Regions from separate parts of the Alkalihalobacterium sp. APHAB7 genome, predicted to be linked through region 2. Evidence: predicted binding sites of a transcription regulator. Region 2 holds the regulator's gene; the other holds the start of a gene.

Region 1 (9,085 bases), on a different contig from region 2:
AAAAGACATTATTAACCGAGGACTTTACGGTAATCCAGAAATTAGACCTGAAGAACGAAATATCTTTCTTACAACTATTATTGAACGAGTTCACCTTGCTCTAACAAAGAAACAAGTCATACATCAAGGCATGTATGACGAAGCAGTAAGACTATTACAAAATGAACAAAACATCCACCTGTATATCAACGGAAATTTATCTTATCAGCTGTATTCCAATTATGTAAAAGAAGCAAACAAACATCATGTCCCATTTACAGTTGTGAATGCTAATCAAACTACACCGATTGGACTTGTACTTGCGACCGAATTTCAAGCGATTAATAAACCGGAAATTTTTATTAAAGATGAATTCTATGAAATGGATTTCAATTTAAAAATTTAAATTTGATGTTCAACTAGCGGTAATTCGCTACACGTCAGAATACAAAAGAAGTAAGCTAGACATAGCTTACTTCTTTTTGTTTATACTTTTCGACATACCCTATAAACCTTTAACGATCAGGGTCGAGCGGATGTATAGCTGGTGGTCTTCGATTTTTTAGCGGGATTGGAGAACGTAATAGAACATCTTTAAAGCCTTTTAATGAAAATGGGAGGAAAGGCCAAAGATAAGGCGTTTGAAAGCCTTTCATATTGACTAATAGTAGAATAAACAAGACGATACCCACTAAATAACCAGCTAGACCGAATATTGCTGTACTAATTAGCAAGAGTACTCTAATTAAACGATTAGCGAGACTTAATTCATAGCTTGGTGTCGCAAATGAACCAACTGCTGCAACCGCTAAATATAAGACGACTTCTGGAGAAAACCATCCTACTTCAATGGCAACTTCACCAATTAAGATGGCAGCGACTAAACCGAGCGCGGTAGCAAGGGCACTCGGTGTATGAATGGCTGCCATCCTCAACATCTCTATTCCAATTTCCGCTAATAGAAACTGAACATAGATAGGGACCTGCCCTTCATCATTTGGCCCTATATAAGCAAGCATCTCGGGCAGCATATGCTGGTTCGTTGCAAATAGATACCAAAGCGGCAATAAGAAGATGGAAGCCCATACGGCTGCAAAACGTACTCCTCTTAAGGCAATGCCAATAATTGGCTTCTGACGATATTCTTCCGCATGTTGTAAGTGATGCCAGAATGTTGTAGGCGTTATCATAACACTTGGTGAGCCATCAACCATTATGACAACATGCCCTTCAAATAGATGGGCTGCAACTACGTCTGGACGCTCTGAATACCGTACCATTGGATAAGGATTATAGTGTCGACCGAAAATAAATTCCTCTATTGTTTTATCACCCATCGGTAATCCATCTGTATCAATTTTATCTAATGATTGACTAATTTTATCTACAACTTGAGGATCAGCTATATCTTCTATGTATGCTATACATAAATCGGTTTTGGAACGGCGACCGACCCGCTTATATTGAATTCTTAAGGTTCGGTCACGAACTCTTCTACGAGTCAAAGCTGCATTTTCAACTAACGTTTCAACATAACCATCTTTAGCCCCGCGAATGACTTGTTCTGTATCAGGTTCCTCAGGTCCCCTGACAGGGTAGGTTCTCGTATCAACTAATATGATTTTATCCAAACCATCTACTACTAGAGCTGCTTGTCCAGCTAGTACGTCATCGACTATTGCATCTAAATCTTCATTTGTATCAATCTCTACATAGGGAATTTTCGTTTGTGTTAACGTCTTTAAAGGGTTTTCTAATAGCTCTTCTGGTTTTAGCACTATAAGTTCACGCTGAATCTGAGTTAAAGAGAAATCTTTTGCAAAGCCATCCACAACAAAAAGAGCCATCCGGACTTCTGCATATTCTAAATCGAGGTGTATAATATCAAAACTTTTATCAACACCAAGAGCTTCTTTTAAATAATCTATATTTTCATCTATTTTTTTAGATACTGGATGTAATATATCATTCTTTGCCAAATAAAATCGCCTCCACTTCAAGTACATTTTTTGCAAAGCTGGTGATTTTATGCAAAAAATAAAAAAATGGTGCCAGGCACCTTTAGTCGACTAAAGGTGCCTGGCACCATAAAAAGATAGTGGCTCCAATGATATGAATATATGAATTGTTAATTCATCGGTGACAGGATGTAGTGATAAATTAATTTATATGTGTTTTCGAGCGAATCAACGTGTGTACGTTCATGTGCATGAGAGGCATCGATTCCAGGACCGACTAGACCGTGTACAATATCGTGCCCCGAGCGAATCGCAGCAGAAGCATCTGAACCATAGAATGGGTAAATGTCAACAGCATAGTTTAATTGATGTTCCTTAGCAATTTTGACTAACTTTTTTCTAAACCCAATGTTATAAGGCCCGCTAGAATCTTTTGCACAAATGGAAACACAGTGCTCAGTTGTCGTTTGCCCATCTCCTATCGCTCCCATATCCACTGCTAAATACTCCACGGTTTCCGTAGGAATATTAGAGTTGCCACCATAGCCAATTTCCTCATTATTTGAAATTAAGAAGTGCGTCGTGTATGGTAACTGACGTTGTTCTTCGATCATGCTTCTAATTGTGTTCATTAAGATGGCGACACTCGCTTTATCATCAAGGTGACGCGATTTCACAAACCCATGATCAGTCACTTGAAATCGAGGATCAAATGAAACAAAATCCCCTACTTCAATTCCTAATTCGCGGACTTCTTCTGCATTTGTTACAGGTGCATCAATCCGTACTTCTATATTCTTTTCATCTCGTTTTACGTCACCTGCATTTTTATAAACATGAACAGACGATTGATGGATAAGGATTGTACCGGTAAATTCCTTGCCTTCACTCGTTTCGATTTTACAGTACTCTCCTTCAACTGCATTCCATCGAAACCCACCGATCATTGTTAAATTTAACCGGCCATCACTCTTTATTTCTTTTACCATTGCTCCCAATGTATCAACATGAGCGGTTAACATCCGGTGTTCATTATCATTTTGACCCGGAAGAGTGACAATAAGGCCGCCTTTTCGATTTCTTTTCATTTCTACACCTAGTGGCCTTAACCACTCTTCAACTGCAGCAATGACTTTCTCTGTATTTCCCGAAGGACTCGGGATGTTTACAAGTAGTTCAAGAGTATCAACAACGTTGTTAATATTGAGTTTTTCCAAAATAAATTCCCCATTTCATCTTTATTTATCATATTCGTTCAATTCATCACATAAAAATTACAGAATAAAAGGCTGTCCACTGGAGGTAGCATAAATGATTAAGAAAATGATTATGATTGGGATATTCACTTTCATTACTGCCATTATTTTATTTATTGTCTTTAATCAGAAACCCGCTTATTTAGAAGCTCTTACATTTGAGCCCATTGACGAGAAAGTAGAATATATTCATGCCGATACTTCACTTCAATTTTTAACAATTGAAGATGAAGATGAGTATACAATTGACTGGAGTACTTCATCCCAGCTAAATCAAAAAGCCTATTTAAGAAAAGATATATCTTTTTTATTTGAAGATGGCAGATTAACTCAAGTGATGTCTAAGTGGGAGAAAAATAGACATGAAATGAATAATCGAAAATCGATTAACGGTGAGGATAGCGGGCACTTTCAAGCCATCTCTTTTCATCATTCAGAAATTCATTATCCCAATGATGAAATCAAAAGTCGGTTAACCATCAGTTGTGATGATTTATACGTGATCGACTCACCATTGGCTCCAATTCACTCTTTTAAAGTTCCTACTAATGAAAAAGAAATAGAAGGAAAGAGGATTCTCGATTATATTGTTGAGCAACAGCTTGCGTATATTTGGAAAGACATGTTAAGAGAATATAACATCAATCCAAACAATTATTTAGCATTCCCACTAACGAGTCTTTGTGAATATAAGGAAACCCCTCTTCCAAACTTGAATGAAGATCAAACCACTTTTGTCACTCATAAAATTTGGGAGAGTATATACCATGAATACTTTTCAGGTATTCAAGAGGATCATGGTGCAGAAATTAAACCTGTAGGAAGTACCGTACCACTCATTTTACTCTCCAATAATAACGATCATTTTATCATTCTTTTTCAAACCGAAAAAGGAGAAAAAATTCAGCATATAAAAATTCTACCGTTCTAGCTTTTCTCTCAACTGAACATAAGGCTCTTCAGTCGGTGAATAAATTAATGCTTGCTCTACGGCTTGAAGAGCTTTATCTTCTTCTTCGAAATGTACATAAATCAGTGCTAAGTTATAGTGGGCTTCATGAAATTCAGGCCGCATTTCAACAGTACGTTTAAAATTCTTCTCTGCTTCTTCATATTTATTAAGGTGAACCTCAGTGTATCCTAACAAAAAGTAAAGTTCAGGGATGTCTAACTGTCTCTCTTGTACAGTTAATAAAAGTGAGTATGCCTTTTCATACTCGTTTTCCTCTAGTAACTCCTGAGAAAGTTGTAAATGTACGATTGGAGCCCCAGCTTTTTGGTCATTCATCATGCCGAACAAAAATAACCCGTATCCTACAGCAACTACTACACCGAGAAGGAACAATTGTCTTATTTTAAAACGTTGCTTTGGTAGCTGCACAACGAAAGAAGCTAAAAATCCGCCAACTAACCCGCCAATATGAGCACCATTATCTATCATTGGAACTAGAAATCCTAACGATAGGTTAATGATAAGAATAACGATGACACTCATACCCATCGTTCGAAAAAATAACTTGCGATGATTAATTCCAAAATGCAATAAAGCTCCAAAGCAACCAAAAATTGCCCCGGATGCCCCAGCTGCCACTTGATCATTAAAAGCAAAGCTAGCAATGGATCCAAACAAGCCAGCAATGATATAGATAAATAAAAAACGCCAACTCCCAAAGATCCTCTCAACTGCACTACCTAAATAAAATAGAGCCAATGAATTCATAAAAAAATGAAGAAAACCAATATGTAAAAACATCGCTGTAAAAAGGCGCCAATATTCCCCGCCCTCAATGAGTGGATTATACTTTGCCCCAAATTCAACTAATGTCAAAATTCTCATACTCCCGCCATTTAACTCAAGTAGAACAAACATAACAGCAACTGAAAGGAGTAAGAGATAAGTAAAAAACGGCTTCCCAAATTTAAAAATCGCCTGTTCCGCTTGCAAACGCTCTTCTGCTTTCTGTAGAACTTCATTTCTTAAAGTTTTAATACGATCTTCTATATCTTCAATAGCATAAAAATCGTTAGACAAACCATTCAATTGAGGGATGTTTAAATCGAGTTTTAACCGGTCTAGTTCCCTAGCTTTATTCTCATCGTCTGTTTCTATTAAATATGTGTGCATCACAGTTTTTTCTTGAGCTATCGTTAGAGGCTCGTTTATTAAATGCTCCCATGAGTCCACCGGGCTATAAGTAGAAACATATATATTTTCTCCTATTACTTTGCGAAAGCTGAGTTGTCTGCGCAGACCATTGAACTTTACTAACGTATTGTGCATTTCTTCTTTTAACCGATTACTCCAATTCACATCTTTTCGAACAACTCGCAGTATTTTAGGTGACTGACGAACTTCTTCTTCTAACCATATCTCATTCATATTTGGATTGACTTCAATCACTCGATAACCTTTTTGGGTGACAAGATGGTGGACTAGTTGCCAGTAAAATAAATCATGCTGCAAAACATCCATTTTCTCACCCTTTCATCGACTGGTCACTTTTTATAAGGTCCAACACTTCCATTAATTCACTGCACGTTGCATATGGTTCATGGCTCGTATTGGCTGGTATTCCTCTCGTATTTAAATAGATTGCATCCCAACCCGCATCGATTGCACCACATATATCATGTTCCCAAGAATCCCCTATAAATAACTTCCCATTCGTTTCACCTAATTTTGTGATTGCTAAATCAAATATGTCACGACTTGGCTTTGCTATACCAAGCTCTTCAGAAACAAAAACTTGCTCATTGCCGATAAAACTAGCTAACCCAATTTTTTTTATTTTCCGATACTGTGTATCCGCTGTACCGTTCGTTATAATTCCGACTTTAATGTTTCTTTCTTTAAGTTCATTCATTAAGTCCAGTAAACCTTCAAATGGTTCACTAAATAAGTCAACAATATCATAGTAATGGGCATGAAAGTGGTCTGCTTCCTCGTCAGAGTATGGCAAATCAAATGTTTTCATCGTATCATGATACCGTAAGCGCCGATACGTTTTTGCAGTCACTTTATTGGTTTCAAATTGCTTCCAGTATAAATCGCTATTATTCTTAAAGGTCTTAAACCATATTGGAACATCGATTGGGCTTTCAATTCTTTTTTCGTTAAGCCACTGTTCTTGGAGTGTTTCAAAGCAAAAGCATATTGCCTTTTCAAAGGCATCTTCATGACTGAACAACGTATTATCTAAATCAAAACAAATTGTTCTCCAACGCATAGCCAACCTCCTCCTTACCATATTATATCAATTCTTAGATTATCCTTCATCTTTTAGCCAAAATAGCACGGAGGCACTGTCAAACTGACAGTGCCTCCAAACAATTAAATTAATTATTGGTTATTTACGGTACCCGATCTAGAACCAAACATCATTTCTGACATAAACTTTTGACGTAAGCCAGGAATTTTCATTGTCCATTTTACAGCCGATTTTCTAATCCATCTTTGGCCAAGTAGGGCATTTAAAATACGATAACGAAAGCGATAAACAAAATAGACAATTATAAGCATAAATAAACGAGATATCAACTAGATCTCCTCCTTTGCTCATAATTTGCCTATTTTAAGTGTCAATTATTCGATATCTATTTATTAAAGTTTAATACAGGCTCCATCGCTTTCTTTAATACGGATGCAGAATGTTGAAGCTTTTCTTTTTCTTCTGCATTTAAATCTAATTCCACTACTTCTCGAACACCATTTCGGTTAACAATCGCAGGTACACCAATATAAATGTCATCTAGATCATACTGTCCTTCAAGTAACGCCGAGACCGTTAGGATTGAATTCTCGTTTCGTAAAATAGATCTTGTTAATCGAACGAGCCCCATGGCAATTCCATAGTAGGTAGCTCCTTTGCGTTCAATAATATGATATGCAGCATCACGGACATTAATAAAAATTTCATCAAGTCCTTCTTTAGTTATCTTTGATTGCTCATCTTCAACATAGCGTAAAATAGGCCTTCCTCCAATATCGGCATGACTCCAAATTGGAAGTTCTGTATCACCGTGCTCGCCCATAATATACGCATGAACATTTCTAGAGTCTACATCGAAATACTCCCCTAACAAGAAACGAAATCTAGCTGTATCTAGTATAGTTCCCGAACCAATGACCCGTTCTTTTGGTAAACCTGAAAATTTCCACGTTGCATAAGTTAAGATATCGACTGGGTTGGTTGCGACAAGAAAAATCCCATTGAACCCAGAATTCATGACTTCAGAAACTATTTTATGAAAAATGGCTGTATTTTTTTCAACTAAGTCAAGGCGAGTTTCACCAGGTGCTTGATTGGCTCCAGCTGTGATCACTACGATATCGGCATCTTTACAATCGGCATATGTTCCTGCCCATATCTTCATAGGCGATGAAAAAGGTAAGCCATGATTTAAATCCATCGCATCTCCTGCAGCCTTTTCTTTATTTAGATCAATTAAGACCATTTCATCAGTAACACCTTGATTAAGAAGTGCATAGGCGTAACTTGAACCTACAAACCCTGTACCGATGATAACTACACGACTACTTTTTAAGTTGTCCACTAGTATGCCACCCTTCGTTTAGTATAACCTTCCCATTAAATTGTACATTATTTCACAAACATTTTTTGCAGATGAAAACGGTCTCAACGTGGCAATTTTGTTACATTATGGCTATAATCCAATATACTTGGAATATATAGCTTTTGCCTTAACAACATCTTCAGTTCCTTGTATGAGCGCACGTCCATCTGTAAATAAGACGATTTTTTCACCTTCACCTAATTGAGCCCTGAGTAAGAATGGTGTTTTTTGGACAGTAGCTACTTTACTTAGTCGAGTTTCCCAATCGTTTAAGTCAAATGTTTTCCTCATATGAAACTGAACCGTTTCACGCCCACAAAGTGATGTCACCTCGTCTTTATTCATTTCTAAAGCCGGATACTTTTTTTGTTGGCACGTTGGGCATTCTTTTTCCGGGGAAGTAAATTTAAGTTCATATGTATGATGTCGCCAAACATCAAAAGTAATTAGACTGCGGCGCTGTTCTTTTGCTCCAACTAAATATTTCATCGCTTCAACTACTTGATAAGATGCAACTATATCTACCACTGGAGAAATAACACCAATCATATCACACGTTTGCCCGCCAGTTTCTCCTTCTTTAATAAAACAACGTAAACAAGGAGTTTCGCCTGGCACAAATAAGGCGGACATTCCTCTTGAGCTCACTGCTCCTCCATAAACAAAAGGAATTCCTTTCTTGAAACAAATGTCGTTTAGAAGAAAGCGGGTTTGGAAGTTGTCGGTACCATCCAGCACAATGTCCATACCTTGTATGAACTCATCTATATTATGCAATGTAACATCGCTAACTATTCCTTCTACTTTTACATCAGAATTAATAAGTGACAATTTTTGTTCAGCTGCAACTGCTTTTGGAAGTGCTTCTTCCACATCTTTTTCCGTGAAAAGCATTTGCCTTTGTAAGTTACTTTTTTCTACATAATCTCTATCAATTACTCGTACAAATCCCACACCCGCACGAACGAGATGATTGGCTAACACGGTACCAAGTGCACCCATCCCGACGATCAACGCATGACTTTGAGAGAGTTTTCTTTGCCCTTCTTCGCCAATTGGAGAAAATAACATTTGTCTAGAATAACGTTCATTTACATCCATTTTTTTCACCTAACTTTACTTGATCTTTGTCTGCTAATAACAATACACCTTATTGATAAATAATCAACACTTATACACCTGGTTTTCTGTTACAATCATTTGAACGGGAACATCAAAAGATTCTAATGGTATTTCACTTACCAACTGCTCCTCAAAAGCAAGTGCACATGTGTTACCTTTATAATGGTCTAAGTAACGGTCATAATATCCGCCTCC
Region 2 (9,085 bases):
TTCTTTTGTTTTTATTACAGATAAATGGTAAACCGACTCATATTGGATATGCTTTTGAGCGAATTTTGAGCGGTGATTTTTCGTATATGCTTGATGTTATTAAAAGAAAGCTGCAAATGAATTGGAAGATCTTTAAGTTCTCGAACTGGACCCAATTGTTTGTTACTTCCTATATTTTAATGGGGATTATACTATGGCGACAAAAAAATTGGATTAAGAATGAGCGGGAAAAAGATATTTTGCAAGCGATGCTCGTCACATCTGTAGCCTTACTTTTATTAAATGACTCGGGAGTCGTTGCAGCCGCTACTTCGATGTTTCTAATTGTAGCTACTAGTTATTATTGGTTGTTGGAAGAGAAAGCAACTAGTGTTTAAAGTACTCGATGGTGTTGCATATCTACTAAAAAGGGTCCATCCAAACGTGTCTAAATGAACTAGTTTGATGGACCTTATAGTGCTTGTTATCAGGCAAGAAGACTTAACTGGTGCCTATCTATTCTTGCAGTTCTTCCCATTCGGTTAGTAATTGTTCGATGGTTGCGTTATGAGAGTCAATTTGTTGCTGAAGCTGTGCAGATTTTTCGTGGTCTTCATATACAGATGGCTCGCATAAGGTTTGTTCCCATTCGGCTACTTCTGTTTCCATCTGTTCAACCGTTTCTTCAATTTCTTCTATTCGACGTTGTCTTTGACGTTCTTTTCGTTTAGCTTCTTTATCTATATGAAAGTTTTGTTTATCTTTTTTGGGTTCATCCAGTTGATTTTTTTCCTCATTAGCTAGTTCATGTAACTGACGGGCTTCATCTTTTTTATGCAAATAATAGTCATAATCACCAAGGTAATTCGTAATATTTTGTTGGGAGAGTTCAATAATTCGTGTCGCCATACGGTTTAAGAAGTACCTGTCATGAGAAACAAACAGGATTGTTCCTGGATAATCAATTAAAGCAGATTCTAAAACTTCTTTGCTGTCTAAATCAAGGTGATTGGTTGGCTCATCAAGAATTAAGAAATTTGCTTTTTTTAACATTAACTTTGCTAAGGCGAGTCGTGCTTTTTCACCACCGCTTAAATCAGAGACGATTTTTAATACATCATCACCACTAAAGAGGAAGTTTCCTAGAACCGTGCGTATCTCTTTTTCTTGCATCAGTGGATATTCATCCCACAGTTCATGAATGACTTGCTTGTTTGATGTTAATTTCGCTTGTTCTTGATCATAATAACCAATAGCAACGTTGCTCCCATAGGTAATCGTTCCAGAAAGAGGTTGCAATTCTTTTGTAATCATTTTGAGCAAGGTAGATTTTCCAATTCCGTTCGGGCCAATTAAAGCTACACTCTCACCGCGATTCAGCTGGAACGAAATATCATTAAATAATACAACGTTATCATATCCGCCAGAAAGAGCTTGTACTTTTAATACTTCGTTTCCTGTTTGTTTTTCAATACCAAAAGAAAAGTTAGCGGATTTTTCATTACCTTGTGGTCGGTCTAACCGTTCCATTCTTTCAAGTGATTTCCTGCGACTTTGGGCTCTTTTTGTCGTAGAAGCTCTAGCGATATTCCGGCGTACAAAGTCTTCCAATTTTGCAATTTCTTCTTGTTGTTTTTCAAATTGTTTTAATTCCTGCTCGTAACGCAGGGCGCTTTCTTCCAGGTAGTCTGAATAATTCCCTTTAAATTTAGTGGCCTTTGTTCTCGAGAGCTCATACACGTGATCAACGACTTTATCTAGAAAGTATCGGTCATGTGAGACAATGAGTACAGCGCCTGGGTAATTAGATAAATACTGCTCCAGCCAAGCCAGTGTTGCAATGTCAAGGTGGTTCGTCGGCTCATCGAGTATGAGTAGGTCTGGTTTCGTTAATAACAACTTTCCAAGTGCTAGGCGTGTCTTTTGCCCGCCGCTTAGAGTAGAGATCTTCGTATTGTAATCGAAGTTGGCAAAATTTAATCCAGCGAGCACGGAGCGAATATCGGCTTCATATTGGTAGCCGCCTTCGTCTTTAAAGTTAACTTGGAGTAGGTCGTATTCTTTCAGGATTTTCTCGTAATTCTCGTGATCAGGGTCAGCCATTTGTTCTTCGAGTTTTCTTAACGTGCGTTCTTTTCTTTGAAGCTCAGCAAATACCGATAACATTTCATCCCAAATGGAAAGGCTAGACTCGAGACCTGTGTCCTGAGCGAGGTACCCGAGCTTTACATCTTTTGGTATCATGATTTCGCCTGAATCAAAAGACATTTGTCCAGCGATAATTCTCAATAGCGTCGATTTTCCAGCGCCATTTCGTCCAACAAGGGCAATACGTTGTTTAGACTGTATTTCAAATTTTATATTGGTTAAGATTGGCTCTATACCGAATGATTTGGTTAAATTTACACATTGTAATAAAATCATAAAAATAATCCTTCCTACTTATAGGGTAACAAAGAGATAAAGCTATGAAACAAGTATGATATATTAAGTGTACCTTATCGGAAGTTATTCAACAACTTCATGAACAGTCGTCTAAAACGATTACACGAAAGATAAAAATAGTGTACAATATGACATGTACATCCTGATTGGTGGAAACCTTGGAGGCGATCTATGAAATTTGAACAACCTAAAATTCCGCAAGCTACAGCGAAACGATTGCCCTTGTATTATCGTTACTTAGAAAATCTGAATGCATCGGGAAAACAGCGTGTTTCTTCCTCAGAGTTGAGTGAAGCCGTCAAGGTTGACTCCGCGACGATTCGCCGTGATTTTTCTTATTTTGGTGCATTAGGGAAAAAAGGGTACGGATATAATGTAAATTATTTACTTTCTTTTTTTCGAAAAACATTAGATCAGGATGAGTTGACAAAAGTAATTCTAATTGGAGTCGGAAATCTTGGTACAGCGTTCTTAAATTATAATTTTGCAAAAAATAATAATACAAAGATTGTTATGGCATTTGATGTGGATGAAGATAAGGTTGGACAAGAAATGGGTGGGGTTAAAATTTATAACCTGGCTGAACTAGAAAAACATTTAGACCCAGAAGTTACAGTAGCCATTTTAACAGTGCCTTCTCAATCTGCTCAAAAAATTGCGGACCGACTCGTTTCAGTAGGAATTAATGGTATTTTGAACTTTACGCCAGCACGATTAACAGTACCAGATAATGTTAGGGTTCACCATATCGATTTATCCGTTGAATTACAAGCGCTTATTTATTTTTTAAAGCATTATCCGTTATAATAGAGGATAAGCCTAGAAAGTAATTTTTAGTATGACTATATAGAAAGTAACCACTTAACTTAGGAGGTGTAAGTTATGCCATTAGGACCGGGAAGTTTAATTATTATTGGATTAGTCGCGTTATTAATCTTTGGACCTAAAAAGTTGCCTGCATTAGGGAAAGCCGCTGGTAATACTCTTCGTGAGTTCAAAAATGCAACAAAAGGTTTGGCTGATGACGACGATGATAACAACAAGAAAAATGAGAAACAAAACTAGTTAGGATGGGTATTTAAATGGAACAGAAAGACATGTCTGTGTATGACCATATAGGTGAATTACGTAGACGATTAATCATCGTCTTCGTCTTTTTTGCTATCGCTTTAATTGGTGGTTTATTTATTGCGAAACCGATTATTACCTTTCTTCAGACTGCACCGACTGCTCAAGACATTCCAATGAATGCCTTTAAGCCGACTGATCCGCTTCGAATATATATGACGTTTGCATTTTTTAGTGCATTTTTAATTATTTTTCCAGTCATTTTATATCAGCTATGGGCGTTTATTAGTCCTGGATTGCATGAAACGGAAAGGAAAGTAACTTTAGCCTATATTCCTATAGCATTTTTATTATTTCTTACAGGAATTTCATTTTCCTATTTCATCTTGTTTCCGTTTATTATTCAATTTGTCGGTACGTTAGCAGGGCAATTAGGGATTAACGAGATGTATGGAATTAATGAATATTTTACATTTCTCTTTCAGTTAACAATACCGTTTGGTCTACTGTTCCAAATGCCAGTCGTTATTATGTTCTTAACACGATTAGGGATTGTAACACCCGCTTTTCTAGGAAAGGTTAGAAAGTTCGCGTACTTTGGCCTTCTCGTAATTGCAGGTTTAATTACACCACCTGAATTAATTTCACATTTAATGGTAACTGTTCCGTTACTCATGCTTTACGAAATTAGTATTGTCATATCGAGAGTTGCGTATCGAAAAGCACAACGCCTTGAAGCAGAACGCCTTAAAGAAGAACAGACTGAAAATGAAAACCACGCTTAGGCTGCATTCCACGAATGCAGCCTTTTCTTATCTCGATATGAGGGTGTATGTGTAGGGTGCCAGGCACCTTTAATGCACTGCACTGATAAAGGTGCCAGGTACCTTTACTACACTGCACTGGTAAAGGTGGGGGACAACACGGTCATTGACAAAAACGGTTATGCTTCATACGATGGGTTTAGTTTAATAAAGCAATGAAATGTAGGTGAAGAGATGAAACAGTTTCAAATGAATCAGACGATGACAGAATTACCGAAGCAATATTTTGCGAGTTTAGTCGCTAAAGTAGGGGCCTTAGTCAAAGAAGGTGCGGATATTATTAATCTGGGCCAAGGAAACCCTGACCAACCGACACCTGAACATGTTGTTTCAAGTTTAAAAGAGGCAGCTGATCTTCCCCAGTATCATAAATATCCACCTTTTCGCGGATATCCATTTCTAAAAGAAGCGATTGTTGAATTTTATAAACGAGAATATAATGTAGAACTCGATCCTAACAAAGAAGTGTGTATCCTCTTTGGCGGAAAGGGTGGACTTGTTGAAATTAGTCAATGCTTATTAAACCCAGGAGAGGTAGCCCTTGTTCCAGACCCAGGTTATCCGGATTACTGGTCAGGTGTTGCTCTTGCTGGAGGCAGAATGGAAATGATGCCCCTAAAGAAAGAGAACGGTTTTCTTCCTAACTATAGTGAAATTCAAGAAGAGGCATTAAAGCAAGCGAAGCTGATGTTCTTAAACTATCCGAACAATCCAACCGGTGCAACTGCTTCAAAGGAATTCTACGATGAAACGGTAACCTTCGCAAAACAGAATGATTTTTGTGTCGTTCATGATTTTGCTTATGGTGGTATCGGTTTTGATGGGCAAAAGCCAGTAAGCTTTCTTCAATCCGAAGGAGCAAAAGAAATAGGAATTGAAATTTATACATTATCGAAGACATATAATATGGCAGGGTGGCGTGTCGCTTTTGCGGTTGGGAATGCTTCAGTGATTGAAATGCTTAACCTTTACCAGGATCATATGTATGTCAGCTTGTTTGGAGCGATCCAGCAGGCAGCAGCTACCGCCCTTCTTAGTCCGCAAACATGCGTCGATGAGTTAGTGAAAAAATATGAAGGACGTCGCAACGTCCTAATTGAAGGGTTACAGTCGATCGGTTGGAAGGTAACAGCCCCAAGCGGTTCATTCTTTGCTTGGTTACCGTGTCCAGAAGGAATGAGTTCTGAAGAATTTGCCGACATCCTGTTGTACGAAGCGCATATAGCTGTTGCACCAGGTCGAGGATTTGGAGAAAGTGGGGAAGGCTACGTTCGAGTCGGCCTTTTAGAAGAAGAATATCGGTTATTAGAAGCAGTGGAACGGATTAAAAAACTTGAACTCTTTAAGTAGAATGGGAGGCCTTTACTAATGAAAATTGCGATTTACCAAATGGATATTATTCCAGGTGCCCCTGAAGAAAACCACAAAAAAGTAAAACAGTGGTTCGAACAAGCAGCAAGCCAAGAAGAAAAGCCGGATGTCGTTGTCCTGCCGGAAATGTGGACAACAGCTTATACATTAACTTCTTTAGATCAAGTCGCAGAAAATGATCAGAAACAAACAGCCACCCTATTAAGTGAGCTCGCTAAGCAATACGCAGTAAATGTCGTTGGGGGCTCTATCGCAACAAAAGAGGGAGATAACATTTACAATCGAGCACTCGTATTTAATCGAAGCGGTGAACAAGTTCATCAGTATGATAAGATCCATCTCGTTCCGATGTTAAATGAACATCTATATTTAGCAGGCGGTCAGGAAAGAGTTCAATCATTTGAACTCGATGGCGTTAAAGTAGGTGTCATCATTTGTTATGACCTACGTTTTCCGGAACTGGCTCGCTCGCTAGCTTTAGCAGGAACTGAAGTGCTATTTATCGTTGCTGAATGGCCAGAAGCGCGTCAAAGTCATTGGACGACATTACAACAAGCCAGAGCGATTGAAAATCAAATGTACGTTGTGTCATCCAACCGAGTGGGCACGTATGACGGAGTTGAATTTTGCGGGCGCTCACTCGTTATTAATCCTTGGGGAGATACAGTCGCTCAAGGAACGCAGGACAAAGAAGAAACGATCACAGCGAATTTGCAATTAAAAGATGTAAAAGAGGTTCGTCATAATGTTCCTGTGTTTAAAAGTAGAGTGCCGAACTTATACTAAAACTTTATTTCACTACTTCAGTATAGCCAGTTGATATTGAACTAGAGCCGGTGAAGCAATCACCATCCAGAAATGTCCCTTTCTTTTTCAAGGTAATGGAGGAAAATGAAAAAGAAAGGGGCGACCTAAAAGGCGAGGGTAGGGAAGTACTGGGGCTTTAGAACTCTAGTAGAGGGATTTTTTTTGAACAGTTTGTGAAAAAGTGAGCAAACTTGTAGACACAGGTCAAATAGTGCTTTATTATATAAAATGTGAAACACTTCACAAACAGAGCATTCAAACTTGTCGCGACCAGGTGAAATGTAAACAACAGCCTAGAGGAGGAATAAACATGTTTGGTCAGTTTCTTAGAAATCATTCAATTTCAGCGGGGATCCTTTTATTCTTACGCGTTTATCTAGGATGGGCATGGTTAACAGCTGGCTGGTCAAAGATTACTGGAGATTTTCATGCTGGTGGTTATTTGCAAGGTTCCGTATCTAATCCTGTATTACAGGGAGAGGCGATGATCTATCCGAATTACGTTGCATTTCTAGAAAGATTTGCAATACCGAACGCTGAGATATTTAGTTTTATGGTGGCATGGGGAGAATTCCTCGTTGGTTTAGGACTTATCCTTGGAGTTTTAACAACTGCAGCTGCATTCTTTGGGGTTATGATGAACTTTGCCTTTATGTTTGCCGGAACGATTTCAACTAATCCTTGGATGTTACTAATCTCAATGTTTATCTTAGCGGCAGGAGCCAATGCAGGTCGTTACGGTGGAGACCGTTGGGTATTACCGTATTTACGCCAACTGTTTATGAGAAAATCAGGAAATTCAATGTTAGAGGAAAAGAAAGTCATTAAAGTTGCTTAACAAGTTACAATCACGATCAATCTATCTTCAATCTTGACTATCGCTTTACCCCTCAAAAATAAACAATTTAGGAAGCTGCTTATGAAATGGGTGTCAGTCATTGGACTCATAACAAAAAGGTAGCTTCTTTTTTTCATTAATTCATTGTTCTTACTATTCTGTGTAATGCATTGTTTTAAGGGAATTAAAAGCTGAGGCATGGCTAGCTAATGAATATTAATCTGATGAGTTTAAATAATTTAACTTATAACTTATAATGGCATCTAAAGCCCGTTCCCTCTCCAAACCCCCTAACAACTGGAAAACAAATTAGTACCGAAACAACTTGATCCGTGGTATAGTTATATTAATTATTTCGAAAGGCGAAATGGTGGGTTGTATGGGGAAAATATCTGATAAATGGATGGTCGTCATAGCAGTTTTGATCGGGACCTTCACGTTAATTTTAAATAATAGTATGCTCAATCCAGCAGTACCGCAGCTTATGAACGTATTTGATACAGATGCGGTTTCGACAGGTTGGGTCATTACAATCTTTATGGTAACTATGGGTATGATCATGCCGGTTACTGGGTTTTTAGGTGACAAATGGGGGAAAAAACGGTTATACATCATCGGGTTAAGTATCTTTGTAATAGGCTCCATCTTAGGATCTTTTTCATGGAATCTATCGTCACTGATTTTTTTTAGAGGACTTCAAGGAATTGGTGGAGGTATCATGATGCCTTTATCGATGGCACTAATATTTGCTAATTTTCCGCGTAAAGAAAGAGGTCTTGCAACGGGCGTTTACGGTGTAGCTGCGATGATGGCACCGACGGTTGGACCAACGATCGGCGGAATTATTATCGAGACAGGCAGCTGGCATTATCTATTTTTATGTAATGTCCCAGTAGGATTATTAGGAATTTGGTTTGCATCAAAATATTTAAAAGAAACGGAACTCAATAAGTCGATTACGTTTGATCGTTGGGGATTTATTACAGTAACTCTAGGGGTCGGATTAATCCTCCTTGCCTTAGGGCGAACATCTAGTCTGGAGCATTTAACTTACGCATCGAATATCGTTTTAATTATCGTCGGATTGATTAGTTTAGTTTTATTTGTAATGATCGAGAAAAAACAAAAGTTTCCACTCTTAGATTTATCTATATTTAAAATTACAACGTATTCGTTAAGCGTTTGGATTTCAGGAATTACGTCTATTGGCCTATTTGGAGGTATTTTCCTTTTGCCTCTCCTCTTACAAAATGTATATGGCTACAACGCCATTACGACTGGTCTTGTATTCTTGCCAGCTGCGTTATTAACTGGGATTTTCATGACGGTCGGAGGGAGGCTTCTCGATAAAAAAGGGGCAACAGGTATTGTAACGGTAGGGTTAATTATATCTGCTATAAGTACATTTTTATTAGGTATTATGACGATGGAAACATCACTAGCTTTCATTATTATCATTATGGCGATCAGAGGAATTGGTTTTGGACTATGCAGTATGCCTGCAACGACAGCAGGTATGAATGCTATTCCTGAACAAATCGTTTCTAGAGGTTCGGCAATGAATAATGTATTAAGGCAAATGAGTTCCGCCTTAGGAATTGTTTTCATTTCTATTTATTATGAAGTAAGAAAAGCACAACTTTTTGCAGTAGAAGGTTCTGTTGAATTGGCGAACTTACAAGCCATTAATGAAGGCTTTATCATTCTAGCTGTTCTTACCGCAATTACGGTACCAGTCGGTTATTTACTCGGG

The links. The regulator Rex, encoded in region 2, represses fermentation and respiration genes when NADH is low (regulators of the CRP and FNR family bind a similar motif). The targets are predictions, from matches to a motif close to TTGTGAAATATTTCACAA.
Region 1: a site for Rex is predicted at 7,788-7,805, ahead of ACNSTQ_RS02430 (L-lactate dehydrogenase). Genes of this name have one in related genera too.

Annotation. Positions count from the first base shown of each region.
Region 1 covers NZ_JBLWFS010000002.1:13,655-22,739, forward strand. Annotated here, with positions in the region: gene ACNSTQ_RS02395 (YueI family protein) at 1-385, shown strand, start outside; gene ACNSTQ_RS02400 (spore germination protein) at 495-1,958, opposite strand; gene ACNSTQ_RS02405 (M42 family metallopeptidase) at 2,108-3,157, opposite strand; gene ACNSTQ_RS02410 (hypothetical protein) at 3,249-4,124, shown strand; gene ACNSTQ_RS02415 (rhomboid family intramembrane serine protease) at 4,113-5,666, opposite strand; gene ACNSTQ_RS02420 (HAD family hydrolase) at 5,671-6,420, opposite strand; gene ACNSTQ_RS02425 (sodium:proton antiporter) at 6,534-6,731, opposite strand; gene ACNSTQ_RS02430 (L-lactate dehydrogenase) at 6,788-7,747, opposite strand; gene ACNSTQ_RS02435 (ThiF family adenylyltransferase) at 7,859-8,869, opposite strand; gene ACNSTQ_RS02440 (5-formyltetrahydrofolate cyclo-ligase) at 8,933-9,085, opposite strand, start outside.
Region 2 covers NZ_JBLWFS010000034.1:12,439-21,523, forward strand. Annotated here, with positions in the region: gene ACNSTQ_RS20875 (hypothetical protein) at 1-377, shown strand, start outside; gene ACNSTQ_RS20880 (ABC-F family ATP-binding cassette domain-containing protein) at 496-2,403, opposite strand; gene ACNSTQ_RS20885 (redox-sensing transcriptional repressor Rex) at 2,596-3,231, shown strand; gene ACNSTQ_RS20890 (twin-arginine translocase TatA/TatE family subunit) at 3,307-3,489, shown strand; gene tatC (twin-arginine translocase subunit TatC) at 3,507-4,277, shown strand; gene ACNSTQ_RS20900 (pyridoxal phosphate-dependent aminotransferase) at 4,491-5,666, shown strand; gene ACNSTQ_RS20905 (carbon-nitrogen family hydrolase) at 5,685-6,473, shown strand; gene ACNSTQ_RS20910 (DoxX family protein) at 6,805-7,332, shown strand; gene ACNSTQ_RS20915 (MDR family MFS transporter) at 7,712-9,085, shown strand, end outside.